3 regions of the Pseudoalteromonas sp. MMG033 genome follow, and region 1 is predicted to be linked to each of the others. Evidence: predicted binding sites of a transcription regulator. Region 1 holds the regulator's gene; each other region holds the start of a gene.
What was found. The regulator ArgR, encoded in region 1, controls arginine synthesis, uptake and breakdown. The targets are predictions, from matches to a motif close to ANTGAATANNTATTCANT.
Positions count from the first base shown of each region.

Region 1 (10,619 bases):
CTACTGCCTGGTACGTCTCGTTCAGGGATCACGATGACAATAGGCTTATTGATGGGTCTGAACAAACAAAGTGCAGCGCGATTTTCATTTTTAATGTCAATTCCAGTCATTGCCGCTGCTGGCAGCTATCTAACTTATAAGCTTATTTCTGAAGGAGATGAGTTTAATATTGCAGATATTGCTACGGGTGCAGTGTTGTCATTCTTCGCGGCTTATGCATGTATTCACTTTTTCTTAAAGGTTATTGAGAAAATGGGCATGCTACCATTTGTGATTTATCGACTCGCACTAGGCGCTTTCTTAGTCATCTATTTATCTATGTAATTGTATATGGGGCGATATGAGCCCCATTGTTTTATTCTGCTATCACAATCAAAGCTTTTATCGTAAATAATCACTTCGGCACTGCCTAAAGGCCCTGTGTGTATAGCCTTGGTGCGGTATTCTAAACCAATTTTTTTCATGATATTAATTGAACCTTGATTGTCTGGGCGAGCTAAGGCTGTGAGCTTTTTGGCGACTTTATGTTCGGCTATGGCATCAGCAATCTGCTTAGCTGCTTCTGTCGCATAGCCGTTTCCCCAGCTTGATTGCATAAATCTCCAGCCGATTTCTAAATTGGTGTCGTCTCTTTTTTCTGTAAAAAAGTCCATAGGGCGCACGAGGATCCAGCCGATAAAGTCGTTGCTTTGCTGTAAAAAGCAGCCCCATAATCCCCATCCACTCGTTGGGTTAGAGAATTGTTTGAGTCGAGGTATAAATATTGAATCTATGTCTTCTTGACTTGTGATCTTGCCACCATTTATAAACTGCATCACATCAGGATTTTGATCTAATTGAAAGAGCAGGTGGGCATCGTCTGGAGTGAGTAGTCTGTACTTGAGTCGATTTGTCTGATTAACTTTCATTATAATAGCTTTATCCTTTTATTATTAGACTTGGTACAATAGTGCGTCATTTTTGTTTGGAGAATATTTTGGGTAACTCTGTATTGGCGCTTCGTGCACAGCAAATTTCTGAATCTAAGAGAGAGTTCAAAGCACGAGGTTCAAAACTTACTCGATGTGAGACTTGCTTACTCGCAGAGCCATTGTGTATTTGCGCTGGCGTTAAGCAGGCTCAGTGCTCAAGCGCAGTGTGCTTGTTAATGTATCATAACGAAAGTTTTAAGCCATCCAATACCGGGCGTTTAATCGCAGATATTGTGCCTGATAACCACGCATTTCGATGGGATCGAACAGAGCCGAGCGATGCATTGATTGCGTTATTGGAGAATCCATTGTATCAGCCTATTGTGGTTTTTCCTGAAGAAAATGTGCAACCACAGCGGGTGATAAAAACAGTAGAGCGTATAGAAGGGAAAAAGCCGTTGTTTATCTTTCTTGATGGTACATGGCGTGAAGCAAAGAAAATGTTCAGAAAGAGTCCATATTTGGATCAATTCCCTGTGTTATCTGTGTCACCGCAAAGCTTGTCAAATTATAAGTTAAGAGTTGCGCCCCATGAGCACCAGCTCGGCACGGCGGAAGTCGCTTGTGTTGTATTTGAAGAAAATGGTGAAACAGAAGCGGCTGAAAATCTCACATCGCATTTTATTGATTTTAGAGATGCGTATTTACGAGGCAAACGAAGTAAATTTTCTGACTTATAAACACGAAGATAGCGCGACTCTTTCGAGCCGCGCTTGACGGAATCTTCTAAACAGCATCCTGCTATGTTGAGTAACTCAACTCCCTAATTCATTTCCATACAATTCGCTTGGTGTTTTGGTTCTGCGAATTCTTGCACATCATGTACTAATCCACTTGGCTCATCCTGACCCCATCCTCATTTGCATCAAACATATCCATTGTTTGACATTACCCTGCAATTATTCCTTTGGGCTAATCCATTACCCTTCCTAATTCCATCTAGTCCTGACATCCTGAATATCTGAACATCCTTACTTAAATACTTACTTCCTGCAAGTACATCATAATCCTAGTTCCATACTCCATTCGGGGGTCAATCCATGTTGCGCCAATCACATCCGTTTTCCCTGCTATGTCTCTCCCCAAGAGACAATTAAAGTATATGCTGTGCTGCGTATTAATACATTAGCTTGAAGATTATCAAAAAAGGGCTATCTTCTATTTGATATATAAAAATTATTAAATAACAATAGGTTCCTTATTTGAGGGCGGTTAAATCTGGATTAGATTACTCGATATCTACAAACAGAGTGAGAAATCTCTTACAGATAAATTGTCTTTATGCGGTAATAATAATTTTGTTCACCCACTCAGCGGGCTGTAATTTATGTATAATCGCGTTAGAATTACTTGATAATAATAATTGTTTGGATTTGGAGTCTTCATGAAACGAGCTATCGCCACATTATTGACCGCTGTGACCTGTATGCCAGCTTTTGCAGCCGATGAAGTAAATATCTACTCATTTCGCCAACCGTTTTTAATTCAACCTATCCTTGATGACTTTACAAAGCAAACTGGGATTAAAACTAACGTTGTTTTTGCAAAAAAAGGCTTAATTGAACGTGTTAAAAGAGAAGGGAAGCACTCGCGTGCAGACTTAGTCTTAACTTCAAATTTTAGCGCTATGATCCAGTTAGAAGACCTTGGCCTTACGCAGCAAATCGCAAGTAAGACCGTTGAGCAAAATATCCCAGCCTCTTTTAGAGATCCAGAAGGGCAATGGGTTGCACTTACCAAACGTGTGCGTAACGTATACTCATCAAAAGCAAGGCTTGGTAAATTGGAGTCACTAAGCTACGAAGAGCTAGCCGATCCAAAGTACAAAGGAAAAATTTGTACTCGCTCTGGTAAGCACCCGTACAATTTAGGGTTAGTTGCATCAATGATCGCGCATCATGGTGAAACTGAAACCAAAGAATGGTTGGTCGGAGTTAAAAACAACCTTGCACGAAAACCTCAAGGTAATGACCGTGCACAAGTTAAGGCAGTTAAAGAAGGCTTGTGTGATATTGCTTTAGGTAATAGCTATTATTTCGGAAAGATGATGGCAGATGAAAAGCAAAAGTCATGGGCTGAGTCTGTTTACATCAACTTTCCTAACCAAAAAAATCGCGGTTCGCACTTAAATGTATCTGGTGTAGTTCTAACCAAGTATGCAAAAAATAAAGAAAATGCCTTGAAACTCATAGAGTTTATGACGGACAATAAGGCGCAGAATATGTACGCATCGACGAATATGGAATATCCGGTCAAGCCGGGCGTCGAATTATCTCAAATGGTAGCGTCATGGGGAGTGTTTAAGGAAGACAGCTTGCCACTTGCTGAAATTAGTAAATACCGTCCATTGGCTCTAAAGCTAATCGATGAGGTAAAATTTGACCTTTAATGCAGCTAAAAAATAAACTGTCCAATTGGCAGATAACAGCGTGGGTGATTGGCGTATGCCTGTCGACCCCGCTGGCTTTTCTCATTTTTGAATCATTACAAGGAGAATCTGAAGTATTCTCACACCTGTGGGATACAGTTCTTTGGGACTACATCAGTAATACTATTTGGCTGATTGCAGGGGTGTTGTTACTGAGCTCATTAATTGCACTACCCCTTGGTTGGTTAACAGCATATTGCCACTTTCCCGGAAAGCGAGTGTTTGAGTGGGCTTTAATGCTGCCACTTGCGATGCCCACCTACATCATTGCCTACGTGTATACAGATTTATTGGATTATGCAGGCCCTGTGCAGATCTTTCTGAGAGACTGGTTTGGCTGGACGAGTCCCGATGATTACTGGTTCTTTGATATACGCACTTTGCCAGGTGCTATTGTGATGATAGCTTTGGTACTCTACCCTTATTTGTACTTAATCTTTAAAACAGCACTTAGAGAGCAGTCCTTCAAATTGGTTCAGGCTAGCCAGTTAATGGGCTTATCGCCATTTCAGAGTTTTCTCAAAGTAAGTCTGCCTTTATCCCGTGGTGCCATTGTTGCTGCACTTGCTTTAATAAGCATGGAGACGATGGCGGACTTTGCTACGGTGCACTATTTTGCAGTCAGTACACTCACTACTGCTGTTTATGATACTTGGCTCGGTTACTATTCTCTCACTGCCGCAGCAAAAATTTCAGGGATCATGTTGCTGTTTCTCTTCATTGCATTGTCACTAGAAAAAATGAGCCGTAAAAGTAAGGTCGTACATGAGCGTCAAAGTAGTGTAAATGATACCAGCCTATATGAACTGAGCGGTAGAAGTGGCTGGTTGGCGACAGGTTTTTGCAGCCTTATATTGATTGTTGCGTTTTTTATTCCCGTGGGCGTATTGACCAGTTACGCGATTGGTTATTTTGATCAGGCTTGGAATGACGCGTTTTTTAATTATGCGTGGCAAAGTTTAAAAATCAGTCTTTATGTCAGCGCAATCGCTATTTGCTTTAGTATTTTGGTGGTGTTTTATCAGCGTATAGGCGAGCAAAAAACCAAGAGCGTTCCGGGGAAGGTAGCGAGTATGGGGTATGCCTTGCCTGGTACCGTTTTAGCTATCGCGGTGTTATTGCCTCTCACATTATTTGATGACTATTTAAACCGCTGGCTGGATGGTACTGGATTTGAACCCGGGCTGTTACTCAGTGGTACCATTTTTGCACTTGTTTTTGCGTATGTAGTGCGCTTTTACGCCATAGCTCAGGGTGCTGTAGAAGCGAGTTTTGTGCGGATCAGCCCAAGTATTGATATGGCGAGTGCGTCTTTGGGCAAAAATAATCTGCAGACATTGGGTCGCGTACATATTCCTCTATTAAAGCGCGGTATATTAACCGCGGGTTTATTGGTATTTATTGAGTGTATGAAAGAGCTACCGGCAGCACTGCTGCTCAGGCCGTTTAATTTTGAAACACTCGCAACCCATGTTTTTCAGTTTGTAAGCGATGAACAGTTAGAGTTAGCATCAATATCTGCCTTGTTTATCGTACTGGTTGGGTTAATCCCGCTTTATTTGGTTAACCGCTCAATGGAGCAGCAAACATAATGTACAGTCTTGCTATAGAATCTTTGCAATACAGTTATGACGGTCATGCTGTGATCGACAACCTTGATTTGCAGGTAAAGGAAAATGAAATCGTCTGCTTGTTAGGCGCCAGCGGATGTGGAAAGACGACCACACTTAAAGCCATTGCCGGACTTATCAGGCCGCAACAAGGCAGTATTAAAATTGGCCAGAACCAAGTCAACGGTGAAAACATATTTGTCGCGCCGCAACATCGAAATGTCGGTATGATGTTTCAAGACTATGCTTTATTTCCGCATTTGACGGTAGCGCAAAATGTTGCATTTGGGCTAGGAAAGTTAAGCCGCGCTGAAAAGCAATCTCGTGTATCTGAAATGTTAGAGCTGGTGCATTTAGGTGCTTATGCCGCGCGCTTCCCGCATGAGTTGTCTGGTGGTCAGCAGCAAAGGGTCGCTATTGCAAGAGCGCTGGCTTATCGCCCGAGCTTGTTACTGTTAGATGAGCCTTTCTCAAATATAGACGCGCAAGTTCGCTTTCAACTTATCAGTGACATACGCAGTATTATCAAAGATCAAAAAGTATCTGCGATTTTTGTCAGTCACTCAAAAGATGAAGCCTTCGCTTTTTCAGATCGACTTGCCATTATGCACAAAGGCCAAATAGCACAATTAGGGTGCCCAACCGAATTGTTCCATCAGCCAAAAAACCAAGTGGTTGCAGAGTTTTTAGGCCAAGGGATTTATTTAGATGCAACACATGCTGGTAATGGGGCATTTAGCACTCAATTTGGGCAAGTGAACTCATTAACTCAGCAAAATGACGGACAAGACAAGGGGAAAATATTTGTCAGGCCGAGCCACATTGAACTTTATAATACCGACCATGGTGCGATCCAAGTGAATCAAGAGAGGTTTGTGGGTACTGAGTATTTGTATGCCATAGAATTACAGGGTCAACAGCTAGAAATAGCAAAACCTGCTGACAAACCGTTAGATTTGTCTAAACCTATCTCTTTAAAAATTAAGCCCCATGCGGTAAATTTCTTTTCTTAGAGCGATAAACGATAAGGAAAAGGTATGGCCCAGCCGCAATCGGGGATCTGTGCAGAGGCAAACTTGCATGGCTTACATTTATTCTTCAATGTGCTTGAAGGGCAGGATGAAGCTGTGCGAGAAGCACTAGCGCAAGCTGGGCGACTGCAAGATGAATTAAGTGATAGATTCTCTGAATCTATGCTTAGCAGCTTCGTCGCGATTGGTGCCCAATATTGGCCTCATATCTATCCTGAATTTATACCACCTGAACTAAAAAGCTTTCCTCATATTCGTTCTACCGATCACTTAATACATAGTCAGCCTTTTGATTTGCTTTATGTCATTCGCTCAGATAGAGAAGATGTAAATCATCTATTTGCGCAAAGTGTCTTACATATGTTGGGAGGCTGTGTTGAACTCGTTGCGCATGTTCGCGGTTTTCGCTTTTTGGATGGGCGCAATTTTAACGGCTTTATTTACGCCAGTGAGTCACCTCACGGTCGCTTTAAGCGTAAAGTCGCGTTAGTTGATAACCCCGAAGGACTAGATCATCAAGGCAGCTACATTCATATTCAGCGAGTGAAGTTTGATTTGGCGAGGTGGCAGCAACTTACAATTGATGAGCAAGAGGCGCTGATGGGCCGTACGCGCTTAGATAATAAGCTGATTGAGCCGGCAGTGGCATTCAGTCATGCTAGTCGTGCAGAGCTTAAAGATGCACAAGGGCTAGTGCTGCTGTTGGATCAGAGTATGCCGTTTGGGGATGTGTTTGAGCAAGGTAGCATTAATCTGAGTTGTGCGGCTCACGGGAATGCATTTGAGACGGTACTAATGAGTCGATTCGGTTTGCTATCAGGGCAAGATTGTTACGATCCACTATTAGATTATTCTGAAGCGGATATGGGCGCGTCTTTTTTTGCACCATCCTTACAGTTTTTGAAAGAGATGGCGCAAATAATGACTGACGATTAAATCTAAACGTTGTCAAACAAGGTTTTTACTTTGTCTAAAGTCGCGTCAATCTCAGATATTTTTGCGGGTGCGATAAAAATAGTGTCGTCACCTGCAATTGTGCCTAATACACCATCTGCACTGCCTAAAGAGTCTAGCAGACGAGCAATCAGCTGTGCTGCACCGGGACTGGTTCTGATAATGATCATCATCTCATTGTGCATGATATCGATAACAAGCTGTCTCAGTGGGCTTTTTGCTGTTGGGACTCCCATTTCTGCTGGCAGGCAGTAAACCATTTCTTGTTTGGCATTTCTGGTGCGAACCGCGCCGAATTTGCTCAGCATTCTTGATACTTTACTTTGACTTATATTGTCAAAGCCTTGATCTTTTAGCGCATCAACGATTTCGCCCTGAGAGCCAAAGTTTTCCTCTCTTAAAAGTGCTTTAAAGGCTTTAACTAAGGCTTCTTGTTTGTCTTGCGCTTGCATATACATCTCTTCTATTAATTTTGGTTGCCCGATTTTACACAAATCCCAACAGTTACCCAAATTTTAACGCTGGAGTAATTTTCATGGTATATCGTAAAGGCAAATTGCGACAAAGTTGTCTCTTGTTTACAACTATAGTCGAAAAAATCTTGAAAATAACGCGGATAAATTTGTCTTTACCCTCGCTTTTCATTATCTTTACAGCACACAAAATTCCTACCTTCAATATATGGAGAATTATAATGAAAGTTGCTGTATTAGGTGCCGCTGGTGGTATCGGTCAAGCATTGTCTCTTCTGCTTAAAAACGGTTTGCCTGCAGGCTCTGAGCTAGCACTATACGATGTTGCACCAGTTGTTCCAGGTGTTGCTGTAGATCTTTCTCACATCCCAACTGCTGTGTCAGTTGCTGGTTACGGTAAAGATGACTTAGATCCTGCACTTGCAGGCGCAGACATCGTTTTGATCCCAGCTGGTATGCCACGTAAGCCTGGCATGGACCGTGCGGATCTGTTCAATGTGAACGCGAGTATCGTTAGAACTCTGGCTGAAGGTATCGTTAAAAACTGCCCTAAGGCGTTTGTTGGTATCATCACAAACCCAGTAAACGGCACTGTACCAATTGTACGTGAAGTATTCAAAAAAGCAGGCACTTATGATGCTGCACGCGTTTTCGGTGTAACAACACTAGATGTTATCCGCGCTGAAACATTCATTGCAGAGCTTAAAGGCCTAGATGTATCAGAAGTAAAAGTACCTGTTATCGGCGGTCACTCTGGAACAACTATTCTACCTCTTCTTTCTCAAGTTGAAGGTGTTGAGTTCTCTGATGAGGAAGTTGCTTCTCTTACTAAGCGTATCCAAAACGCGGGTACTGAAGTTGTTGAAGCAAAAGCGGGTGGCGGTTCTGCAACGCTTTCAATGGGTGCAGCAGCAGCGCGTTTCTGCTTCTCACTAGTTAAAGGTCTTCAAGGCGAAGAAAACGTATTTGAGTACGCATACGTTGAAGGTAACACTGGCGATGCAGAGTTCTTTGCACAGCCTATCCGTCTTGGTAAAAATGGTGTTGAAGAGCTATTACCATACGGCGAGCTAAGCGCTTTTGAACAAAAAGCAAAAGACGACATGTTAGCGACGCTTGAAAAAGACATTAAAGAAGGTGTTGATTTCATGGCTTAATGCCCAGAAATGACCCTGATAAAAAGCTGCTTCTAAAGCAGCTTTTTTTATTTTGATTAACTGTTTAATCAGTCATTAAAAAGCCGGCAGTTTGCCGGCTCTTTTGTCAACTCATGTATTACACATTTAGTGTAAAATACGCGCTCTGATCGTCCCCTCAACAGCACTTAGTTCTTTTAACGCAACTTCTGAGTGGTCACTGTCTACATCAATAACTACGTAACCAATGCAATCGTCTGTTTGCAGATACTGAGCAGCGATATTAATCCCATGTTGAGCAAACGCTTGGTTGATTTGCGTAAGCACACCCGGTCTATTTTCGTGCACGTGTAATAAACGGCTGCGGTTAGACAGCTCTGGCAGTGATACTTCAGGGAAGTTTACAGCTGTGACAGTGGAGCCATTGTCTGAGTACTTGGTTAATTTACCCGCCACTTCAATACCGATATTTTCTTGTGCTTCTTGTGTAGAGCCACCCACATGCGGCGTTAAAATGACATTGTCAAACTCTCTCAGTGGCGACACAAACTCCTCATCATTTGATTTCGGTTCAACCGGGAAAACATCAATGGCAGCACCGGCAAGTTTTTCATGTTGTAGCGCTTCTGCAAGGGCGTCAATATCTACAACGGTTCCGCGTGATGCATTGATTAGGATCGCACCCTGTTTCATGACTTCAATTTCAGCCATACCGATCAGGTTTTTAGTTTGCGGTGTTTCTGGTACATGTAGGCTGATCACATCTGCACGTTGCAGCAGCTGTGTCAGGTTTTGCACCTGCTGTGCATTACCAAGAGTGAGCTTGTCTTCTATGTCATAAAACTCGACTTTCATACCGATATTTTCAGCCATGATGCCAAGCTGTGTGCCGATGTGACCGTAGCCAATGATACCTAGGGTTTTTCCGCGAGCTTCAAAAGAGCCTATAGCAGATTTAAGCCATTGGCCGCGATGTGCCATGGCGTTTCGCTTCGGAATACCACGAAGTAGTAACAAGATTTCACCGAGTACTAATTCTGCAACCGAACGTGTGTTTGAGAATGGCGCGTTAAATACGGCAATACCACGACGTTTTGCTGCATCTAAATCTACTTGGTTTGTACCAATACAAAAACAACCAACAGCAACGAGTTTTTCCGCCGCATTTAAGACTGTTTCTGTGAGGTGGGTGCGTGAGCGTATACCGACAAAGTGAACATGTTTGATACGCTCAATCAACTCATTTTCAGGCAGCGATGTCTTGAGATACTCAATATTACTGTATCCATTACGCTTTAATGTTTCGACTGCACTTTGGTGCACGCCTTCTAACAATAATATTTTAATCTTATCTTTAGACAAAGATACCTTACTCATGACTCATTCCTATTACCTAGTTTGTGGACCTTTTGGAGTCCCTGTAATTACGGTATTTGCACCACGGTGAGCAAATAGCCCATTGGTTACAACACCGACGATTTGGTTTATTTTTTCTTCCAGCGCTTTTGGATCCGTGATACTTAATCCATGTACATCTAAAATGACATTGCCATTGTCAGTGACGACGCCGTGGCGATACACCGGATCGCCGCCAAGCTTTAACAGCTCTCTAGCAACGTAGCTACGTGCCATTGGTATAACTTCCACCGGCAATGGGAAGCTGCCCAGCGTGTCAACATGTTTACTCTCATCGACAATACAAACGAACTTGTCAGCAACCGCGGCAACGATTTTTTCACGGGTCAACGCCGCACCACCGCCTTTAATCATGTGTCCATGTTCGTTAATTTCATCAGCACCATCAACATACACATCTAATTGTGCAACATCATTAAGCTCAAAGACTTCAATATCGAGTGCTTTTAGTTTTTCTGTTGATGCTTCTGAACTCGAAACCGCACCTTTAATATCATCTTTGATGCTACCGAGTGCATCGATAAAATGGTTGACAGTGGAACCTGTTCCGACACCGACAATGGTGTTTTCTTTTACATGTTCAAGCGCAGCCCATGCTGC
Region 1 covers NZ_CM170070.1:2,618,857-2,629,475, forward strand. Annotated here, with positions in the region: gene AC2CZC_RS11410 (undecaprenyl-diphosphate phosphatase) at 1-324, shown strand, start outside; gene AC2CZC_RS11415 (GNAT family N-acetyltransferase) at 309-908, opposite strand; gene AC2CZC_RS11420 (tRNA-uridine aminocarboxypropyltransferase) at 977-1,651, shown strand; gene AC2CZC_RS11425 (Fe(3+) ABC transporter substrate-binding protein) at 2,356-3,360, shown strand; gene AC2CZC_RS11430 (ABC transporter permease) at 3,360-4,991, shown strand; gene AC2CZC_RS11435 (ABC transporter ATP-binding protein) at 4,991-6,022, shown strand; gene AC2CZC_RS11440 (Dyp-type peroxidase) at 6,047-6,976, shown strand; gene argR (transcriptional regulator ArgR) at 6,979-7,446, opposite strand; gene mdh (malate dehydrogenase) at 7,689-8,624, shown strand; gene serA (phosphoglycerate dehydrogenase) at 8,751-9,980, opposite strand; gene rpiA (ribose-5-phosphate isomerase RpiA) at 9,993-10,619, opposite strand, start outside.

Region 2 (10,619 bases), 1.8 Mb from region 1:
TCAGATCTGGTCGATCTTGCTGGCCACTTTGTTGGTGGTATACCCAGTTATGACCCAGCATTATTAACTGCAGGTAAAGCAGATGATGCCGTGATCACCCAAGCACTACAGTTCTTTATTTGGGAATTGGAAAAGCTTCGCAGCTGGAATAAGTCTGAGATTTTCGCAATTGCAAAAAATGTTGCGACGTTCCATGAATTAAAGATAAAAGAATTCTTGGAGCCGATTTTTGTTGCGGTCACCGGTAAGACTTCGTCAACATCTGTGGTGGATGCGATGGAAGTACTGGGCTCTGATCTCTCTCGTGCACGTCTACGTGTGGCGCTTAACCACATCGGCGTGTCAAAGAAACAGGCTAAAAAGCTAGAAAAGGCATACCGAGAGTATCCAACAATCGGCTAACCTGTGTCGCATGGTAAGTATCTTACTTACCATGCACTGCTGTGACCATTAGTTGGTCAAGCAGTTGTTTGAGCTCGATGAGTTTTTCTACTGGCATCTCAGTTTGCTTTAGCATTTGAGAGGGAATGCAAGCACATAAACTTTCTAAGTTTTTACCTTGCTCAGTCAGATGCACATAACATTGCCTTTCATCTTCACTGTCCCTTTGACGTGTCACTAATCCGTTTTGCTCTAACCTTTTTAACAAAGGGGTTAACGTATTGCTCTTGAGCTGCGCGCGCTCCCCAATGTCTTTGACTAACATGCTATCTTTTTGCCATAGGATCAGCAGTACAATGTACTGTGGGTAGGTTAAGTTATGCTGTTTCAGCATGGGCTGATATAAGCGTGTAATGTGTCTTGAAGCTGCATATAAGCTAAAGCAAAGCTGATTGTCTAAGTTCAATTCAGGGTGCTTGTCGCTCATGAAGTGTGTCCAAGCGCATTGATGATATCTGCTTTGATTTTTTCAGGCTTCGTGGTGGGCGCATAACGTTTAAGAGGTTGCCCATCTTTGCCAATTAAAAACTTGGTAAAGTTCCACTTGATGTTGTTGGTTAATATCCCAGGCAGTGCTGATTTGAGATATTGATAAAGCGGATGTGCCTGAGCGCCATTGACTTCAATTTTTTCCATCATGGTAAAGTCGACGCCGTAATTGATTAAGCAGCCTTGTTGGATCTCTGACGCACTGCCAGGTTCTTGTTTACCAAATTGATTACATGGGAAACCAATGATTTCAAGCCCTTCACCGTGAAGTTCTTTATGAAGTTGTTGAAGCCCTTCGTATTGCGGTGTCAAACCACATTGACTCGCTGTATTCACGACAAGTACAACTTTCCCTTTTAAATTTGAAAAGTCATAGGCTTGGCCCTGTAGGGTATTGGCAGTAAATTCGTAAAGCATTTATATCTCCAGTGATTTAATCGTGCACGATTTAAATGTTAGGCGATACACACGGTGATCGCAATAGAAAAGATCATTTTATGTGTGCAAGTAAAAAGTCGATCAGGAGTCGAACACGCAATGGCATTAAGTCTTTTCGGGGATAAACCAGCCAACTGGCATTATCGTTGACCTGATGCTCTTCAAGTAATGAAACAAGCTCGCCACTTGCTAGACTTTGCTCGGCAATGTCTTCCGCTAGGTGGGCGATCCCAAGACCTGAACGACAAGCATGCAGGATCGCTTGTGGGTTGTTACTTCGCCAATTACCAGAGACTTTGATCTCATCGATGCCTTCATCGCCAAGGAATCGCCAGCGATTGGAAATCGCAATCAGGCAATTATGCTGGGACAAGTCTTGTGGAGATCTTAAAGGAGGCGCTTTTGCCAAATAGTCAGGGCTTGCTAATAGTTTCATGTAGCGTGTACTGAGCTTACGGGCGATGAGTCTAGAGTCTTGCAGGCGCCCAAAGCGAATTGCTAAATCAAAGCCGTCCTCGACTAAATCGACATTGCGTGCATTGAAATCAAGGTGCACGTTGACCTCAGGATAAAGTTGGCAAAACTTAACAATGACAGGGGCAACTCGGTTTGCAACGAAATCGCCTGCACCAGTGATTCTGATCGGCCCTTTTGGGATGTGCTGGACGCCTTGCAACTCATTGTTGGCATCTATTAATGCGTGCTGAATGTCTTTCAATTTGGCAGCATAGGCAAGTCCTTCTTCAGTCAGTTTTATACTGCGAGTTGTACGCTGCAGTAATACCGTGCCCAATCTGGACTCTAACTGCTGTATTTGGCGACTCACATGGGAGGTGGAAACATCCAAAGCATTGGCTGCTTTGCTAAAACTACCATGCTCCACAACTGCTAAAAAAATATCTAACCCTTGCCACATATCATGTATCACCTGTGCAAATATGAGGGTGAATCATACTTCATTATTGCATGTGTGCAAAAGTGAATTGTCTTTTGAATAATGATCTTCGTTATGCATACCATTAAACTGTCTCGCAATTAAATAACATACCGTCATTGCAGGAGCAGTTATGCTTAACTTTAATTTTTACAACCCGACTGAGATCTTTTTTGGTGAAGGACAGGTAGCTGAAATAACCAAGGCTATCCCGAGTGAAGCAAAAGTATTGGTGGTTTATGGTGGGGGCAGTATCCATAAAAATGGTATTTATGAGCAAGTCAGTGCCGCTTTAAGCGAATTTAACTGGGGTGAGTTTGCTGGTATCGAGCCTAACCCGACTTATCAAACTTGCATGCAAGCTGTTGAAAAAATTAAGGCTGAAGAGTTTAACTATATTCTTGCTGTAGGTGGCGGTTCAGTGATTGATGGCAGTAAATTCATTGCTGCGGCTGCCAATTTTGAAGGCGAGCCATGGGATATCCTGAGCAAAGGCGCGGAAGTCAAATCTGCATTGCCAATTGGTGTGGTATTAACGCTACCTGCAACGGGATCAGAATCAAACAGCTTTAGCGTAGTGTCAAATAGCGAAACACATGACAAACTGCCGTTTGCTTCAATCCTTGTCCAACCTAAATTTGCAGTACTTGATCCAAAAGTGATGGAAACGCTCCCAACGAGACAATTAACCAATGGCGTTGTGGATGCATTTGTTCACACCATGGAGCAATACCTGACATATCCTGTTGATGCGAAGGTACAAGATCGATTCGCTGAGGGCCTATTGATGACATTGATGGAAGAGGGGCCAAAGCTGCTGTCAGATGACGTGGATTATAAAGTACGCGCCAATGTGATGTGGTCGGCAACCATGGCGCTTAATGGTCTCATTGGTGCGGGCGTACCACAGGATTGGGCAACGCACATGATTGGCCATGAGATCACGGCGGTTTACGGTTTAGATCATGCCCAGACGCTCGCAGTTATTTTACCAAGAATGATGTCAGAGCAAACAGAGCACAAACGAGAGAAACTACTGCAATATGCAGAGCGTGTTTTAGGACTGGATACCTCAGATGAAGCGCAAGCAATCGCATCGGCAATTGAATTGACAGAGCAGTTTTTCCACCGCGTTGATATGAAAACACGGTTAAGTGATTATGGCATAGGCGAAGAGGCGGTAGATAAGATCACGGCTCAATTGGAGCGTCATGGTATGACAGCACTGGGTGAACAACAGGCTGTTACACTGGATAAAAGCCGTCAGATCATTGCTGCGAGCTTATAAGCTATTAGCTGAGTTGGGCGTCAGATCGGCGCCCTTATTCATAATGATAATTTTTATTCTCTTACCTTTTGTCCTGCCGCAAAATTTCTACGTTTTATAACGCAAAACCATCGTTTTTGTTTATACCCTCAGGTACTCTTTACAATCACACAAAAATAATAGGGGCAATTATGATCAAAGTGTGGGACGGATTTATTCGAGGGTTTCACTGGCTACTCGCTATTGGCATTGCTGTTTTATATGTATCGGGAGACGAAGGCTGGCTTGATCTGCACTTTGTGACTGGATATGTGTTATTAGCATTGATGATCACGCGAGTTGCATGGGGTGTATTTGGTAGCGATACCGCCAAACTAAAAGCATTATTTCATCATCCAAAAGCGGTGGTTAAAGCACTTAAAAGTAAACGCGCGCACATTGGGCATAACCCTGCGGGCAGCATGATGGTGCTGTTTTTCTTTGTGGTTATTTTTGTCCAACTGATATCCGGATTAATGACCACGGATGACATTTTGATGGATGGGCCGCTAGTGAGCTATGTAAGTTACGATTGGGTAGAGCTTGCGGGTAGCATTCACAAGACCAATATTGATATTTTATTGGTTGGCATCGGTATGCATATCATTGCCATTTTACTGTACCGCATTAAAGGTATTAATCTGCTGAGAACTTTGCTGACAGGAAAAATGGCGTCATCAGATAAGGCCCCTGCCATTAAAAATGGTTTATGGGCATATGTTTTATTTATTTTAGCCGTGAGTGGTATTTTGTTTTTATGGGGAGGAGAGCCTCTCAGTGCGCTGTTGTAGTTTTAGCATTGTTCTTCGTCTTGCAGTGACATGCTTTTGTTATGTTCGTTTTGTTAATGTATTCAGATGCACACATAAAAAATGCAGGCGACATCAAAAGTTACAACATTTAGCATAGAGATATGACCTCTCTATGCTTATTTTCTGCTAATATAGCGCGATTTTCATGCAAGAAAGAAGTTAACTATGCTTACACCCTATTACCAACAAGAAACCAATAAACTCGTGATCAACCGTGAACAAGGCAGTCAATTTGCAAAGCAGGTGGCTGATGACTTCAACCCTTTGCACGATATTGATGCAAAGAAATTCTGTGTTCCTGGTGACTTACTGTTTTCATTGGTCCTTGATAAGTATGGTGTGAGTGAAAATATGCACTTTACCTTTGCAGGTATGGTTGACGAAACATCAGTGTTAGAGTTTCCTGAAGGCCGTGACGAGTTTGATATTGTTTCAAATGAAAAAACTATGTTGTCTGTGAAGCGCTCAGGCCAAAACAAGCAGTGTACTCAACTTGTAGAGAGCCTAATTAAAAACTATGTCGCCTTCTCTGGCAAAGCCTTCCCACATGTGATCATTCCACTAATGGGTCAGCAAGAGGTGATGATCAATCCGGCGCGCCCTATGGTGATCTATGAGTCAATGTCTATTCATTTGGATACATTAGACATTGAAGAGGTAACACTGGAAGCTGCAACGCCAGAGTTTAGTTATGAAGGTAAACGCGGCAAGATCATTCTGCGCTTTGAACTATTAAGTCATGGTGAAAAAGTTGGCTTTGGTGAAAAGCACATGCTGGTATCTGGCATTAAAGAATACTGCCAGCAGGCAATCGATGATTTGATTGCCTATTACAATGAGCGAAAAGTCACATTAAAGTAAGTAAAAAGCCAGCTATTAGCTGGCTTTTTCGTTATTAAAGCAACACTTTTTAATTAAATCTAAAATCACATTCTGGCTTGGTGTGATTTTATCCATATCTAAGTGCTCGTCCGGCTGGTGGGCTTGATTTATTGAGCCTGGACCCATGACAATGGTTTCACAACCTAACTGCTGTAAAAAGGGCGCTTCTGTGCAGTAATTCACGGCAATGGCTTTTTGTTTTGAGAGTTTTTCAGCTAACTTCACGAGCCCTGAGTCTGTTCGGCCACTAAATGCAGGTATTGGGTCGTGAAGCGCAATGACATCGACACAGCCGGGAAATTGCTCGTTGATCGGCTGAATGGCATTTAAGAGCATCTGTTCAAGTTCAGTGATACTCAAACCTGGCAGTGGCCGAATATCAATATGCAGCTCGCAGCATCCGCAAATGCGATTGGCATTGTCGCCACCATGAATATGACCTAGGTTCAAAGTTGGGTGCGGTACAGCGAAGTGCTCAATTGAATATTTATTCTTTAATTCTTCTTTTAAATGTAACAACCTTGAGATCACTTGTTGCATCACTTCGATGGCATTGAGGCCTCTGTCTGGATCAGAACTATGTCCTGAGCGTCCTGTGACACGGATAGCGCTACTCATATGACCTTTGTGTGTAAACACGGGCACCATGTCTGTAGGTTCACCAATGACACAGTATTTCGGTTTGAGGGAAGTGTGCTGGGCGACTTGTTGCGCGCCTGCCATGGTGGTTTCCTCATCCGCTGTGGCGAGGATCATTAAAGGTGCATTCTGGTATTTGCGATCAAGCTGCGATATTGCGGTGATCACAAATGCAAAAAAGCCCTTCATATCAATGCTACCAAGTCCAAATAACTTATTGTCTTTTTCAGTTAATTCAAAGGGGTTTGAATTCCAACGAGCGTCGTCAAAAGGCACAGTATCTGTGTGGCCTGCGAGCATTAACCCTCCATGACTTTCACTACTATTAAGCGGCTCTCTTCGGGCTAATAAATTATATTTACCGGGCGCATGTGTGAGCTCGGTGATCTCCACCTCAAACTCGAGATCGCGACACCAGTTAGCGAGCACATCGATAACGGCTTTGTTGCTCAGATCTAACGACTCATCAATAGCGCTGATTGATGGCTTCGCAATGAGCGTTTTATACATGTCGAGAAAATCTGGTACTGACATAATACTCCAAAATATTTATTCAAAGATGTTGCATAAAAATTTATATGTGTTTAGTATGAATATCAATTCATTTTTAAAGAATAATTATTTTAGGGGTGGCGATGCGAAGAACATGACATCTATAGCAAGTGTGACTCCCCAATCAACGAACTAAAGAAGAGTTATCGATGTTAAATGTTTCTATTATCGGCGCCAGTGGATATAGTGGTGCAGAATTAGCCAAATTACTAGCAAATCATCCTGAATTTAATTTGATCAGCTGCTTTGTGTCTGAGCAAAGCTTAGACAAAGGTAAGTTGCTGAGCGCGTTATATCCAGAACATAGCGGTTTACTGGATATCGAATTATCTCCACTTACAGAGCAAGCATTCGCACAAATTGCTGCGCAGTCGGATTACGTTTGCCTCTGCACTGACCATAAAGTAAGTGTATCTCTAGCGCCTAAATTTCTTGAGTTAGGGTTAAAAGTTTTTGACTTGTCGGGAGGCTTTCGCCTAGCTGATGCCTCTCAATACCAAACATTTTATGGATTTGAACATCCACATCAAGCTCTGCTAGATGAAGCTCAATATGGCTTGGCCGAGTGGTACTCTGCTGCAATTAAAGATGCACAGTTGGTTGCTGTTGCAGGGTGTTATCCAACCGCAGCGTTAAATGCATTAAAACCACTTAAAAATGCCGGGTTACTCACTGACTCGCCCATTATTATTAATGCGGTTTCCGGTGTTACAGGCGCGGGTAGAAAAGCATCTTTGGCTACACAGTTTTGTGAAGTGTCTTTATCTCCTTATGGTTTATTTAACCATCGTCATGGTCCTGAAATTACTCAGTATTTGGATCACCCAGTTCTATTTACACCACATTTAGGCAATTTTGCACGTGGGATCTTGGAAACTATCTATGTGCAGTTAAAAGAAGGCGTGGCACCTCATGAGGTTGAAGCTGCCTATCAATGCCTTGCGGATGAACCGCTTATTCGTCTCAAAGGCGAAAACATGCCATCGATTAAAGGAGCGGCAAATACCCCGTTTGTAGATATAGGCTGGCAACAACAAGATCAGCAGTTAATCGTGGTTGTCGCAATTGATAATTTACTGAAAGGCGCAGCGGGTCAAGCACTTCAATGTATGAATATTGTCAGTGAGTTTTCACCTACTTTGGGGTTAAAAGGATGAATCAAGTAGCAAAAAAAACTTGGGTGATCAAAGTAGGTGGGGCTGTATTGAATACCGAGCAAGCTGCACTTTCGCTATTTCAGGTTTTACACGATCTGAGTAAAGATCAAGACAAGCAGTTTGTACTCGTACACGGAGGTGGCGCACTGGTTGATCGCTGGCTAGAAGATGCAGGCTTCGCAACAGCTAAACATCAAGGCTTGCGGATAAGCCCTAAAGAGCAATTACCCTATATAGTCGGCGCTTTGGCGGGGTGCGCTAATAAACAGCTTATGTCACAAGCTATTGTTGCGGGACTAAAGCCTGTTGGCACTTGCTTGTATGAAGCGGGGTTTCTAGCTAAGCAAAAACTCAAGGCGCTCGGACAGGTAGGTACTTGTGTCGCAGAGGAAGAACTTGGGCTTTTAGATAACTTATTAGCGCTTGGACGTATTCCTTTAGTGAGTTCTGTTGGAATAGATCAAGATGGCGGTTTGTATAACATCAATGCTGATGAGGCAGCAGCCGCAATAGCACAAAACATTGGCGCTGAATTGGTGTTTATGACCGATGTGGAAGCGGTGTTAGATGCTCAAAAACAGCCTCTGCATTCGTTAGATGCAGCGCAAATCGATAAGTTAATACAACAGAAGGTGATTGTGGGCGGGATGGAGGTCAAAGTTAAGACCAGTCTTCACGCTGCCCAACATTTACGACGTGGTGTGTATATCTCAAGTTGGCAAAAGCCAGAAAATTTAATTGCCTTATTAAAAGGCGACCATGTCGGAACAAAAATTTTACCTTAGGATATAACATGACGCAGTCATTCATTACGGGCCTAGAGCTCGACCAAGCAGCACTATTAAAGCTATTCAATCTTGCGCACCAGATCAAAGCGCAGCCACAGGATTTTGCTCAGGCTTTGGCTGGGCAATCTATAGTTACTTTATTTGAAAAACCAAGCTTACGGACTCGTTTATCATTTGATATTGGGATCAATAAACTCGGTGGCCATGCTGTCTATTTAGATCAGCAAAATGGTGCAATGGGTAGTCGTGAGTCGGTAAAGGACTTTGCACTGAATATTTCTACTTGGGCTGATGCCATTGTCGCCCGCGTTAACCAACATAGCACGCTATCAACACTTGCAGAATTTGCCAATGTCCCCGTAGTGAATAGCTTATGTGATCTGTATCACCCGTGTCAGGCTCTGGCTGATTTTATGACATTACAAGAAGTGTATGGTGATGTGAGCGGCTTGAAGCTGGCATATTTGGGTGAGGGGAATAACGTGACTCATTCACTCATGTTGTTGGCTGCGAGTTTAGGCACTGATTTTGTTGCAGTATGCCCTAAAGGTCATTCACCCGATGCGCAAATCGTTAAGCAAGCAGAGCAGATGGCTGCCGTAAATGGTGCCAGTATTTTGATCAGTGACCGTGTAGAAGCGGCAGCTGGGGCAAATGTGCTGTATACAGACACTTGGGTGTCAATGGGTTCGAATGTTTCATTAGAGCAAGCAAAAGATACATTCATGCCATATCAAATTAATACTCAGCTGTTAGAACAGACTGGGGCACAAACTGTATTGCATTGCCAGCCTGCGCATAGAGAGTATGAAATTACGTCTGCCGTAATGGATGGCGACAATTCAAAAATTATTCAACAAGCTGAGAACCGGATGCATGCCCAGAATGCGCTACTGGTCACTTTGTTAAGCAAGCAATTTTAAAAGGGTTAATAAAAGATGAGTGAAGTAAAGAAGGTAGTTTTGGCGTATTCTGGCGGATTAGACACGTCTGCCATCGTACCGTGGTTAAAAGAAAACTACGGGTGTGAAGTAGTCGCCTTCGTTGCAGATGTTGGTCAAGGTGAAGAAGAGCTCGCTGGTGTAGAAGAAAAAGCCATTGCTTCAGGTGCCAGCGAATGCCATGTCGTTGACTTAAAAGAAGAGTTGGTAAGTGACTATATTTACCCAACTTTGCAAACCGGTGCTATTTATGAAGGTACTTATTTACTTGGGACATCGATGGCGCGTCCTATCATTGCCAAAGCTCAGGTGGAAGTAGCCCGTAAAGTAGGGGCCGATGCGTTATCTCATGGGTGCACGGGAAAAGGTAATGATCAGGTTCGTTTTGAGTCTTGTTTTGCTGCGTTAGCACCTGATCTCAAAGTGATTGCACCTTGGCGAGAGTGGACGTTATCTAGTCGAGAGTCGTTGTTGGATTACCTAGCACAAAGAGATATTCCGTGTGCCGCTTCAGCAACAAAAATATATAGCCGCGATGCCAATATTTGGCATATTTCTCACGAGGGGGGAGAGCTTGAAAATCCCTGGAATCAGCCAAGCAGTCAAGTGTGGACTTGGACCTCATCACCTGAGCAAGCGCCCGATAAACCTGAATTTGTTTCTGTTTTAGTGGAGCAAGGTCAAGTCGTTGCTGTCAATGGTGAACGATATAGTCCATACCAATGCTTAGTGACGCTCAATGATATTGCAGCCAAACATGGTGTTGGCCGTGTTGATATCGTGGAAAACCGTCTTGTCGGGATGAAGTCTCGTGGCTGTTATGAAACACCAGGTGGTACTGTGATCATGGCTGCGCTGCAAGCGATTGATGAGTTGGTACTAGATAAATCAAGCCGCAAATGGAAAGAAACGTATGCCAGCGAGTTTTCACATTTGGTTTATGATGGCCGTTGGTTTACACCACTCAAAGACTCTATTTTGGCAGCGGCACAGGCATTAGCAGACTGCGCAACGGGTGAAGTGGTGCTAAAGCTATATAAAGGACAAGTCGTTGCCGTTCAAAAGCAATCCGTGAATAGCCTATATAGTGAAGACTTTGCCACATTTGGTGAAGATGATGTGTATGACCAATCGCACGCAGAAGGGTTTATTCGTTTGTTCTCGCTTTCAAGTCGAATTGCGGCGTTGAATAAGCAAAAACAGTCCTAGTTGGTAAAGGAGTTATACGTTATGGCACTAT
Region 2 covers NZ_CM170070.1:824,155-834,773, reverse strand. Annotated here, with positions in the region: gene gltX (glutamate--tRNA ligase) at 1-402, shown strand, start outside; gene AC2CZC_RS03990 (MarR family winged helix-turn-helix transcriptional regulator) at 425-868, opposite strand; gene AC2CZC_RS03985 (glutathione peroxidase) at 865-1,347, opposite strand; gene AC2CZC_RS03980 (LysR family transcriptional regulator) at 1,421-2,284, opposite strand; gene AC2CZC_RS03975 (iron-containing alcohol dehydrogenase) at 2,436-3,590, shown strand; gene AC2CZC_RS03970 (cytochrome b/b6 domain-containing protein) at 3,761-4,399, shown strand; gene AC2CZC_RS03965 (DUF3581 family protein) at 4,586-5,281, shown strand; gene argE (acetylornithine deacetylase) at 5,297-6,475, opposite strand; gene argC (N-acetyl-gamma-glutamyl-phosphate reductase) at 6,643-7,650, shown strand; gene argB (acetylglutamate kinase) at 7,647-8,435, shown strand; gene AC2CZC_RS03945 (ornithine carbamoyltransferase) at 8,444-9,361, shown strand; gene AC2CZC_RS03940 (argininosuccinate synthase) at 9,377-10,588, shown strand; partial or broken gene argH (argininosuccinate lyase) at 10,610-10,619, shown strand, end outside.
Region 2: the regulator ArgR is predicted to act here: its motif matches at 6,530-6,547, upstream of argC (N-acetyl-gamma-glutamyl-phosphate reductase).

Region 3 (10,619 bases), 490 kb from region 1:
GGTGGGTATAACTTTCCAGCCACAAATATACGGCAAATTAATGGCATGAATTTTACTTTTTCAGGTGATGGTCATGGCGGTGGAGACTATCGCGAAGAAGTCATTATTGATGAGGTGACAGAACACTTGCTCGTCAGTGTTACTGAAGTCACAAACGGTATATTTGAAATAAGAGCTAGCTGGGACTCTATGCCCGACAGCATTTCAGCACCTGCATTACCCAGCGCTAAAGATGGTCCCATGCTCATAACAGCCAAAGACGATGCCATTGGCGAAGATGGCTTTATTATTTTTGACGACATAGATGCCAGCACGCAAAGCCTTAATATTGCAGAGCTCTCAGCGGATACGCAAGCAGGTGCGCAAACATCTATCACCGCCATTGATGCAGCACTTAAGCAAGTGGGGAAGTTTAGAGCAGACATAGGTGCTAAGATGAATGCCCTTGAAAGTATATTTCGCAATCAAAGCAATCAACATACCCAGTTAAGCACTGCTAATCAAAAAATCGTAGATGCTGATTTCGCATACACTATGTCGCAAAGTGTAAAACAAGACATCTTACAACAAAGCCAAATTGCAATCACGACACAAGCGAAGCAAGCGTTTCAACAAAGTATGACACAATTAATTCAATTGATAGGGTAATAGAGCATATTACAACATCGTTTAACAGTGAGTCAGCGCGTAATATCATGGTCTTTTATTACACGTTAACTCACTTAAGACGTCAGAAATCAATGACGCTTTCTAGGCCCCATTCGCACTAAGTCTTTGCCATTTTCAAATACATCTTGGGTTACCCAACGTCCTAGTAACAATTGATGTTTATCATCAAGCACGGCAACAAATGGACGGCCATTACTATTATGCGTAGCTAATGCAACCCCTTCGACATTTTCTAAACCTAGGCCGCCGTTTTCTACTAACAGTAAAAATGCTTCTAATTCTGCTAAGCTCGTTATTTCATCTTGATCAGTGATCATATCTATTTACTCTCTTAATGCTCTCTTTTGCTTGTTGGTTATCATTATTTGAATTGATAACACAAGCACATCTGTATTAAAGGCCATTATATCCCGCATTATGCACACCAGCCACTTAGGCATTTATAGGTTAAGCATCAAAACGCTTAAAAAGTATGATTAAAGTAATACATTCAATTATTGGGATTGCCGCGCAACCCACTCTTGCCGTACACTCATGGCCATTAATGCATTTATTTTTGAGGTTGTAATGGCTGAACCTGACAATAAACCCTCTGGCTTCTTTAGTCAGATGCTATTTAACATCATACTCCCAGTCGTGATCCTAACGCGATTTTCAGGAGAAGAACATTTAGGCCCATCTCTTGGTGTCATTGTCGCTTTAGCTTTCCCGGTCGGTTTTGGATTATGGGAACGCAAAAAAACAGGCAAGTTTAACTTTATATCCGGTTTAGGGATCGTGTCTGTGTTATTAACAGGCGGCATAAGTTTGCTCGAATTAGATGCAAAATATATTGCTATCAAAGAAGCCTTGATCCCTGGTGTGATAGGGGTTGCCATTGTGGTAAGCCAATATACTAAATACCCATTATTAAAAACCATGCTATTTAATGAAAATGTCATGGACATCCCCAAAATTGACTCAGCATTAAAAGAAAAAGGAAATTTAGACAAATTGCCTAAAGTGCAAATTGTTGCGTCAAATATTTTGGCAGGCTCATTCTTTTTATCATCAGTACTGAACTATGTACTTGCAAAAATGATTGTCGTCAGCCCTGCAGGCACAGAAGCCTACAACAATGAATTGGGTCGCATGACCGCATTGAGTTATCCAGTTATCGTACTGCCAACCATGGTGATTTTCTTTGTTGCACTCTATTACCTAATTAACTCACTAAAAAAGCTCACGGGGTTAAAAATGGAAGACATGTTTATTGAACAATAAACCAAGTGTGTGCATATTTACGATAAAGGGGCTTAACTAGGCCCCTTTTTCATACCCTTTCTCGGTTTTTTGGTAACCGAGTCAGGTCTAACTTCAAAACTTTAGAGCGCCGCTGATAGTTGTACAGGGACTTTTTCTTAGCGGGTAGATCTTCAATGCTTGCACAGTCAAAGCCCTGTTCTAAAAACCAATGAATACTGCGCGTAGTCAGTGCAAACAACGCTTTATAGCCTTTACGACGAGCTTTATTAATGACAGTACGCAGTAAAAAACTGCCTCTGTCCGCATCGCGATATTGGGGGTGAACCGCCAAGCTGGCAAACTCCCCAACCTGCTCCTCAGCAAAAGGATAAAGTGCTGCGCAGGCAATGATCACGCCATCTCGCTCAATGACCGTAAATTGCTCAATTTCCATCTCAAGCTGCTCTCGAGAGCGTCTAACTAAATACCCTTGTTCTTCCAGAGGCCTTAGTAAATTCAACACGCCGTTAATGTCTGAAATGGTCGCACTACGTAATTGCTCAGAGCTTTGCGGCGCTATCTGCGTACCTATCCCATCGAGAGAGAACAGCTCTTGTAGCAAAGCACCATCCTCTTGATAACTAACAAGGTGGCAGCGGTGTACTCCACCACGGCAGGCATCAATCGCAGCATGCAAAAATACCGCTGCGCTTTTACAAGGTGAGTTACCACCGTGCTCTGTGGCTAACAACTGCTCCGCTTCATTAGGCATTAATTCGGCGACGGCTTCACCACGTTCATCTAAGATGCCCGCTTCGTGACAAAATCCAAGCATTTTGTCTGCATCAAGACGCAAGGCAACTTGAGTTGCTATCTCTTCTGCGGTTAAGTTGAAGCTCTCTCCTGTCACAGAGGCTGAAATAGGCCCAAGTAAAACAATACTATTATTGTCCAGCTGATGACGAATGCCCTCAACATCAATACGCCTTACGCGACCAGAGTGGTGATAGTCTACACCTTCATCGATGCCAATCGGCTGCGCGATCACAAAATTACCACTGACAACATTCAATGATGTGCCAGACATTGGCGTACTACTCAATGACATTGACAACATTGCGGTAATATCAAGCTGCATGGCGCCGCTGACTTGCTTGATTATCTGCAATGACTCACTATCTGTGACGCGGATCTGGTTATGAAATTCACTGTGGATCCCAGCATTAGCCAATGCTGTATCAAATTGAGGCCTCGCCCCAAATACCAACACAATTTTAATGCCTAGACTAGTTAATAGGGCCACATCGTTAATAATGCTGCGATAGCCAGACTGATCAACAGCCTCCCCACCAAGCATGACAACAAATGTTTTACCACGGTGAGCGTTAACATAAGGGGTAGATTGACGAAAACCATCGACAAGTTCTGTAGTACGCACGAGCTAGTTACCTTTTTAGCACTGACAAATCACAATCACACAGAGCTTCATCATAAGGAATAAAAAAACAAAATAAAAGAATTTTTATTCTTTAAATTTGAATTTTAATTCCAAAAGGCAACGTGATAAATATGGTAACCCACACACAAAAAACACTATGTTTTGTTAAAAACCGTAAACTTAGATACACATGGAGTGTACTCCACCAATTCTTAACCACCTTACCAAAATGAGTCAGACTAATTATTATTCATAAAATTAAAAACGCTATGAACATTGTTAATACCTGAACATTTCTCACTTTTGAAATGACTAATTTGAATTGATCAAAAACGCATAGCAGGGTTAGATATATAAGAAAGATTAATTTTTAACCAACAATCCAATGATAAAGGAAATGCAATGAACAAGAAATTAGCAACCACAGTGGTAGGTCTAGCAATGGGATTAGGTACTTCGATAGCGGTACTTGCAAGTAATGGTCACGGTTATACACATGGCTGTAATTGGCAGGTACATGGCACTTTAGAAGCATACTGTGGCTATCAAGCTTATGTTTGCCAATGGGGAGGAACCCCTGGACATAACTGCCGCACTATTAAAGCACAATGCATGATTGATTGCGCATAAACATAAACCCGAGTGATAAGCTAGCTTATCACTCATTCAAATGTATCACGTCCACACGTGAACAAAATAGCCTGATAAATTCATTAGCTCCTTAAATAAATAATGTCATTAACTTAAATTTATTATGCACATTTTTCACTTTAAAAAACTAGGATCCATATATCTCGAATATATATGAATTTAAATCACCACCTTATTTATTGACAAAAAATACACAAAAACATTACCTTTTCTGGGTGAACAAATTTCGTTCACTTAAAACAATGATAAAGGAAATAACATGAATAAAAAAATCGCAATGGCGGTGATCGGCGCTGCAATGGGACTGGGTACTTCACTTGCGGTATCAGCAAGCAATTTTGCTAATTATACCGATGGTTGTAACTGGAAAAGGTTTGGTACACTAGAAAACTACTGTGGTTATCAGTTTTATGCATGTCAGTGGGGTGGTACACCAGGCTATAACTGCCGCACCATTAAAGCTCAATGTATGCGTGATTGTGCATAATACGCACAAGTCAGAGCGATAACTGTCGTTATCGCTCACTTATTTATAAGTAGGTAACCTAATGAATATAATAAAATACCTCGCCTTATTTGTGATCACTTTAGGACTAGGCTGGTTCGGTGGCACTTATGGCTTGCAAGCTGTGCAAAATATTTTCGCCAGTCAACAAATAGAAAAAGGCGATTATGCATTGTATGGGATAAATGAACAGACACAGGTGAAGCTATATACAACACAATGGTGCCCGTTTTGTAAAAAAGCCACCGAATATTTAGTCAGTCGAAAAATCGAATTTATCAAAGTCGATATTGAGAAAAACCCCGAAGCATTGAAAGAGTTTGAAGCATTGGGGGGCGAAGTTTTGCCCATTATTTTAGTGTCTGATGGCTTGATCAGAGGCTTTAATGAAGCCGCACTAGAGTCACAATTAAAAAGTAAAAACTTACTCTAATCTCCTGACCCTAGACACCTTTCATTCACCTGACGTGTTAAGCGTGAAAATGGATAGGCGAGCATGCTCAACTCGCCTCACTCAGACTCAAAATATGTCGTGAAAACCAATCAGCACATCACTTGCAAAGATCACCCTCTCTGCGGAGTGTAATGCTGTGCCCACAGCTGGTTATTAAAGCGATTATTAGGGTCGAGACGATGTTTAAGTGCAAAAAACGCCTCTGCATTTGGATACGCTGAATGAAATTGCGCTGTCGTCGCATGCAATTGATAGGGTAAATAATAAGTGCCTCCCTCAGCAATAGCAGCGTCAACCAAAGCTCGACTCCAGGTTTGCACCTGCTGCTGCGCATGCTCTGATGTGCCCTGTCGATAATAAACAACAAATGCAAACACCTCTTCTTTTGCCCATGCCAATAGAGACCCAGTGTCCGCATAGGCATGTCGAACAGATACATTGAGGACATTCACCTCATAGCGTGTAAATATATCCGCCATCTTTGTCGAGAAGCGGTCAAAATGCGCAACTGGCACAAAATACTCCCGCAATGCATACGTGGTGTTTACTCGGCTACTTGGTTCAAGTTCTTTAACATCATAGCTTGCCTCATAATTACGCCATTGAACTACCTCAAACGCATATTGTACTGGGTCAAACAAGTACTGGCGCAGCCACTTGCCAAACTTATAATCAGCAACAAACTCAGTAACTTTAGGTTGCCACCAGTAATTGGTATCTTTGGGGATTAAACGCGCTTGGACACTCAGTGGTTTATCCGATGTTAGCCAACTAACACTGTTTACTTGAGTGTAATTTGGTGGATAAATATCAGCATTATGAAAAATCACACGACTGTCATTTTTAATGTTTTGCTGAAAATAAGCGCTATATTCAGCAATGTTCATTGTCTGGGTTTCTCTGGCGACTTTGACATTTTTAGCCAACTCAAGCGTCGCCTCAACAATCACACCTAGTCCACCATAGCCACCAATCACCCCAAAAAAAATCTCTGTATTTTCTTTGGCAGAAGCCGTCACGACTCGACCGTCGGCCAATACCACCTTAATAGACTTTACAGAGCGAATGATGGGACCTTCCCCCATATATCGACCATGAACATTGACGCTTAAAGATCCGCCCACTGTAAAATTGGCATACGTCTGCATGATTTTGATTGATAAGTTTTCTCGGTCTATCACTTCTTGTAAATCCCGCCACCGCATACCGCTTTGTACGGTGATTAGCTGCTGCTCTGGTGCAAAATGAACAACCTGATTAAGCGCCCTCATGTCTATGTGCAAGCTATTTTCCTTGCCTATTTGGCCACCTTGGCTATACCGACCACCACCAATAGAAACCTCACCAGTACTCGATGTAATTGCTTTTTGCACTTCCTCAATACTGGTGGGCTGAATCACCTTGGCGACTTTAATCGGGTTTAATTGAGTGACGTCATTAATCCAGTTTTTTTCTTGCTTGGGCGTTGGTGGGGCTGTCGAAAAGTCAGCAAATATAAGCAAAGCAAGTATAGCGAGTGCCATTATGCTCAGTACGATAAGCACAGCGACACCTTTAAATATGGTTTTTAATATACGCAAAGCAAACATCCTCCTTAAAATAAGCATCCAGTTTAAAATCTTCCGTGTATTGATACATTCAGTAATGGCATTGCTAGCCTAACTCACCGACTCCTTGAGCGTTGCCCGCACACTGGGCACCAAGCGGCGGCTCACGGGCACAGACTCACCACCACTGAGCGATAAAACATGCTGGTTATTTGGCCCGCCGAGTGTGACGACCTCGTTTAAATTAACTAGGTATGAGCGGTGTGTTTTCACAAAAATTGAAGGCAAAATAGACTCTAACTGCTTTAAGGTGCCCGAATAGAGCTTCTCAGTGCCGCCTTTCATAAACAGCTCAACATAATCACCTGCGGCTTTGCAATAGACGATATCCGTCATCGTGACATAATCTGTTTTACCCGCCACCGACAATTCAAGTTTAGTCGGCGTATTCTCTTGCACATTCTGAGCAAGCTTAAACTCCAGCTTTGCGATGTGGGTCTGATCAAGTGTATTCTGCACTTGTTGCGCGTTGTACTCCCTTGCCTGGCGCACAAACAAGTAAGCCAGCAAAAGGGCAATAATCACAAAATAGATAATTTCATGAAAGCGGACTGTCGCAATACAAATGGTCACAGCAACCACACACTGAACGCCAAACCAAACTAACAGCGATTGTTCGCGACTTTGTCGCCAAAATACCCCAATTTGCAGCAAGCTAATCAGCAAAGGAATAAATATGCCCGCTGTGGTTTTAACATCAAAGCCCGGTGCAAATGCAAAAATAGTTAAAGATGAAAAACCACCAATATAAATCCAATGCCAAGCACGGCTACCTGCAACTTTAAACGAACTATAGACCAGTAAAACCATGCCAAATAAAAACGACAACCCTGACACCAAAAGTAACCGGATGTCTTGCCAAGGGTATTCGTAATTGAATAATCCGCGAGACATCTCCACGCTCAGCTGCATAGCACCAAGCAAACATAACGCAGAAAATAATTTAAAGTTTCGCCTTCCCTGCAGTCCAAAACTGATACTCAAAAAATATAAAGCGCCAAGTAAAAAAGCCCCAACCAAGATCAAACCAAGACTGCTAAATGATTGAATATATTGCTTAGGATCGCCAAATTGGCCAATGCCTAGGTAATGAATGGGATAATTGAGTGTGATTAAACTGTGTTGAGCCGATAGGGCTAAAACCAGTGTATTTTGCGCTTTTAACAGGTGTTCAGGGACATACAAAACCTCATCCATTTTTCCCGCTTGCTCTGATTTATCCAAAGCGGGCAGACCATTTTGCCCGATGAACACCCCGTTGAGGTAAACGCGAGACGCCGCTTTAGCAAATAAAAACAACCCGTATGGCGGCGCGAGTTCATCCATCTTTAGTGTGCGCTCAAATTGTAATTTCACCCATATCGCTTGGTTTTGCGGGTCAAGTTTTGATAATTGCGTGGTTTTACATTGCGGGCTTAAAAAATCAGGAGGATAAGAAGTGGTGAACGGACAAACCGTCGCTTCCATACTACGAGAAAGAGGCACCAGCTTTTGAGCGCCATAAGCAAGATTGACCAAGCCACTCACAAACCATAGCAACACCAAATAAAATATAGAATGACTATTCACAACCGCTTGTTTTTCCTTATACCACTTACCGAAGATCCACTACCGTTCAACCTGTAGCCCTTTAATTTAGGGCCATTCAAAGAAGTTTGCTACCCAGTAAAGTGTCTATTGCGTTTAATAAGCACAGACCAATACAGGAGCAATCTTATGCGATTTACACATCATTTAGTAGCCAGTTTAACATTGGCTTGTAGCTTTTATAACACCGCTAATGAGCAAACATCCACTATGCAGCTTTATGAAAACGAAAAACAAATTCAATTCAAAGCAAACAGTGGTGAAACAACGGATGCCGTTGAAGGTCACTTATGGGTGCCCGAAAATAGAGCAAATCCGCAAAGCCGTAAAATTAGGATCAACTATGTGCGCTTTCCAGCAACGGGTGAACTATCAGGCCCACCTATCATATATTTATCTGGAGGACCCGGTGGTTCAGGTATTGGCACGGCTAAATGGCGACGCTATCCGCTATTTCAAGCACTCAGAGAATTTGGCGATGTGATAGCCTTAGATCAAAGAGGCACAGGCCTCTCTGAGCAAGCAGCACCTTGCGTATCAAACTATAAAATCCCGTTAGATAAGCCCAGTAGCTCAGCGCAAATAACCCAAAGCTACCGCGCTGCTGCAAACGAATGCCTTGCGTCATGGAAATCACAAGGCATTGATATTTATGGATATAACACCATCCAGAACGCGCTAGATATAGACGATATACGCAAGCATTTACACGCTGATAAAGTAACTCTGTGGGGCATTTCATATGGCAGTCACTTAGCCATGGCCGCCATGAAACTGATGCCAAAGCACATTGATAAGGTGATCATGGCCAGTGCGGAAGGGCTGAATCAAACCGTCAAGCTCCCAGCGCAAACTGACCTCTATTTCAAAAAGTTACAAACAGTCATCGATCAACAAGCACTAAAAACGGACATACCTAACTTGCCTGCACTGATCAAACGAGTACATGCAAAATTAGATGAAACGCCCATGCAGCTTGCCATACAAAATAGAGATGGTTCTGTTACCAAGCTGCTTTTTCAAACTCATCACCTGCAAACACTGGCCAGTAAAATGATAGCGGATCCTAATCACTTCTTAGCAATACTGCTGCATATTTATCTCGGGTTAGATAATGGCAATACTGAGCTATTAAATGCGGTGCTTCAGCGTGGTATGTTTAACGATGAGCTCATCACGTTTAAACTGATGCCACTGGCAATGGATATTGCATCAGGGATCTCCGCTGAGCGCTTAGCACAAGTTAAGCAACAAGCACGTACCTCACTGCTGGCAGAGCAATTGAACTTCCCTATGCCACACTTGAACATGTTAGATAGCCAACTCGATTTAGGCGATGAATTCAGAACAGAGGTGCAATCCCCTATCCCAACTTTGTTATTTTCTGGGAGCTTAGATGGTCGTACCTATCCAGACTCGCAAGCGCAAGCGGTAAAGGGTCTTAGCAACCTCACCTATATCACAGTCAATCATGCTGGACATAACTTGTATACCAGCTCACCTGAAGTGCTTGCCCGCATGAAAGCCTTTTTAGCAGGTCGCCACACAAGCAAAGCGCCAATAAACCTGCCATTACCTCAGCTCGTGCTGCCAAAAAGATAAGACGAGCTGCCTAAAACACAAAAGGTTAGGGAATAAAGTGGCCCTAACCTTTTTTAATGTTTATCTCAGACGCTCAGTACTGGCGCTAATAACACTCTTTATCTTTTAAGCTGTATGCTTTACCAAGCTTCACTAGCTCAGGAAAGGCTGTCTCTGGCTGGTTTTGTAGCACCTTGATTGGTAAGTTATCCCCTTCGGATAGTTTGCTGTATAAAGTTTCGCTGTCCAACACAAACTCACTGCTGTGCTCCCCTTTATACTGATATTTAAAACCGACGAAATAAAAGAACTCTTCTTTCTCTATTTTACGTCCGTCGACTTCTTCAATATACGAATTGACCTCTTGCCGCTTATCCGTGATCACAGCACGAAAATCAATACCACAGAGTTCACAGAGCTTTTTATTGTAGTAATAACGGATGCTTGATAAACCTGATAACTTCACTATAAAAAAGCTAACACACGTAAATGCACAACCCGCAAAAACTGGCAAGAAAACGATGCCCTCATCATCAGTCCAGCCTACATAAATTAGCAGTACACCTGAGGCGAAAAACATCAAAATTCCTATAAACAAGAAAACATGCTCAGCGAGTGCTGAAAATAAACATTTGGTTTTAATATTAAGTGGGATCACCTGTTCCGCCATTATTACTTTCTCCTTGTAATTAACTCATCAAAATACTAATGATTTTTCATTAGCAAGTCGAATGAATAAAATGAGATGAATAGAAGGTATGTAATACTGACTAAGCAATCATTCTCATAATGGTAGGAGACTAGACTAAACCATTGGTTATCGCTTTTAATACCGCTTGCGTACGATCTTTCACTTCAAGTTTGGCGAGTATATTTGACACATGATTACGTATTGTCCCCTCT
Region 3 covers NZ_CM170070.1:2,125,717-2,136,335, reverse strand. Annotated here, with positions in the region: gene AC2CZC_RS09340 (flagellin N-terminal helical domain-containing protein) at 1-648, shown strand, start outside; gene AC2CZC_RS09335 (hypothetical protein) at 738-986, opposite strand; gene AC2CZC_RS09330 (VC0807 family protein) at 1,237-1,932, shown strand; gene argA (amino-acid N-acetyltransferase) at 1,982-3,331, opposite strand; gene AC2CZC_RS09320 (hypothetical protein) at 3,734-3,961, shown strand; gene AC2CZC_RS09315 (hypothetical protein) at 4,242-4,469, shown strand; gene AC2CZC_RS09310 (glutaredoxin family protein) at 4,531-4,920, shown strand; gene AC2CZC_RS09305 (FAD-binding oxidoreductase) at 5,052-6,521, opposite strand; gene AC2CZC_RS09300 (LytR/AlgR family response regulator transcription factor) at 6,600-8,117, opposite strand; gene AC2CZC_RS09295 (alpha/beta fold hydrolase) at 8,265-9,737, shown strand; gene AC2CZC_RS09290 (hypothetical protein) at 9,823-10,386, opposite strand; gene AC2CZC_RS09285 (response regulator) at 10,517-10,619, opposite strand, start outside.
Region 3: the regulator ArgR is predicted to act here: its motif matches at 3,407-3,424, upstream of argA (amino-acid N-acetyltransferase).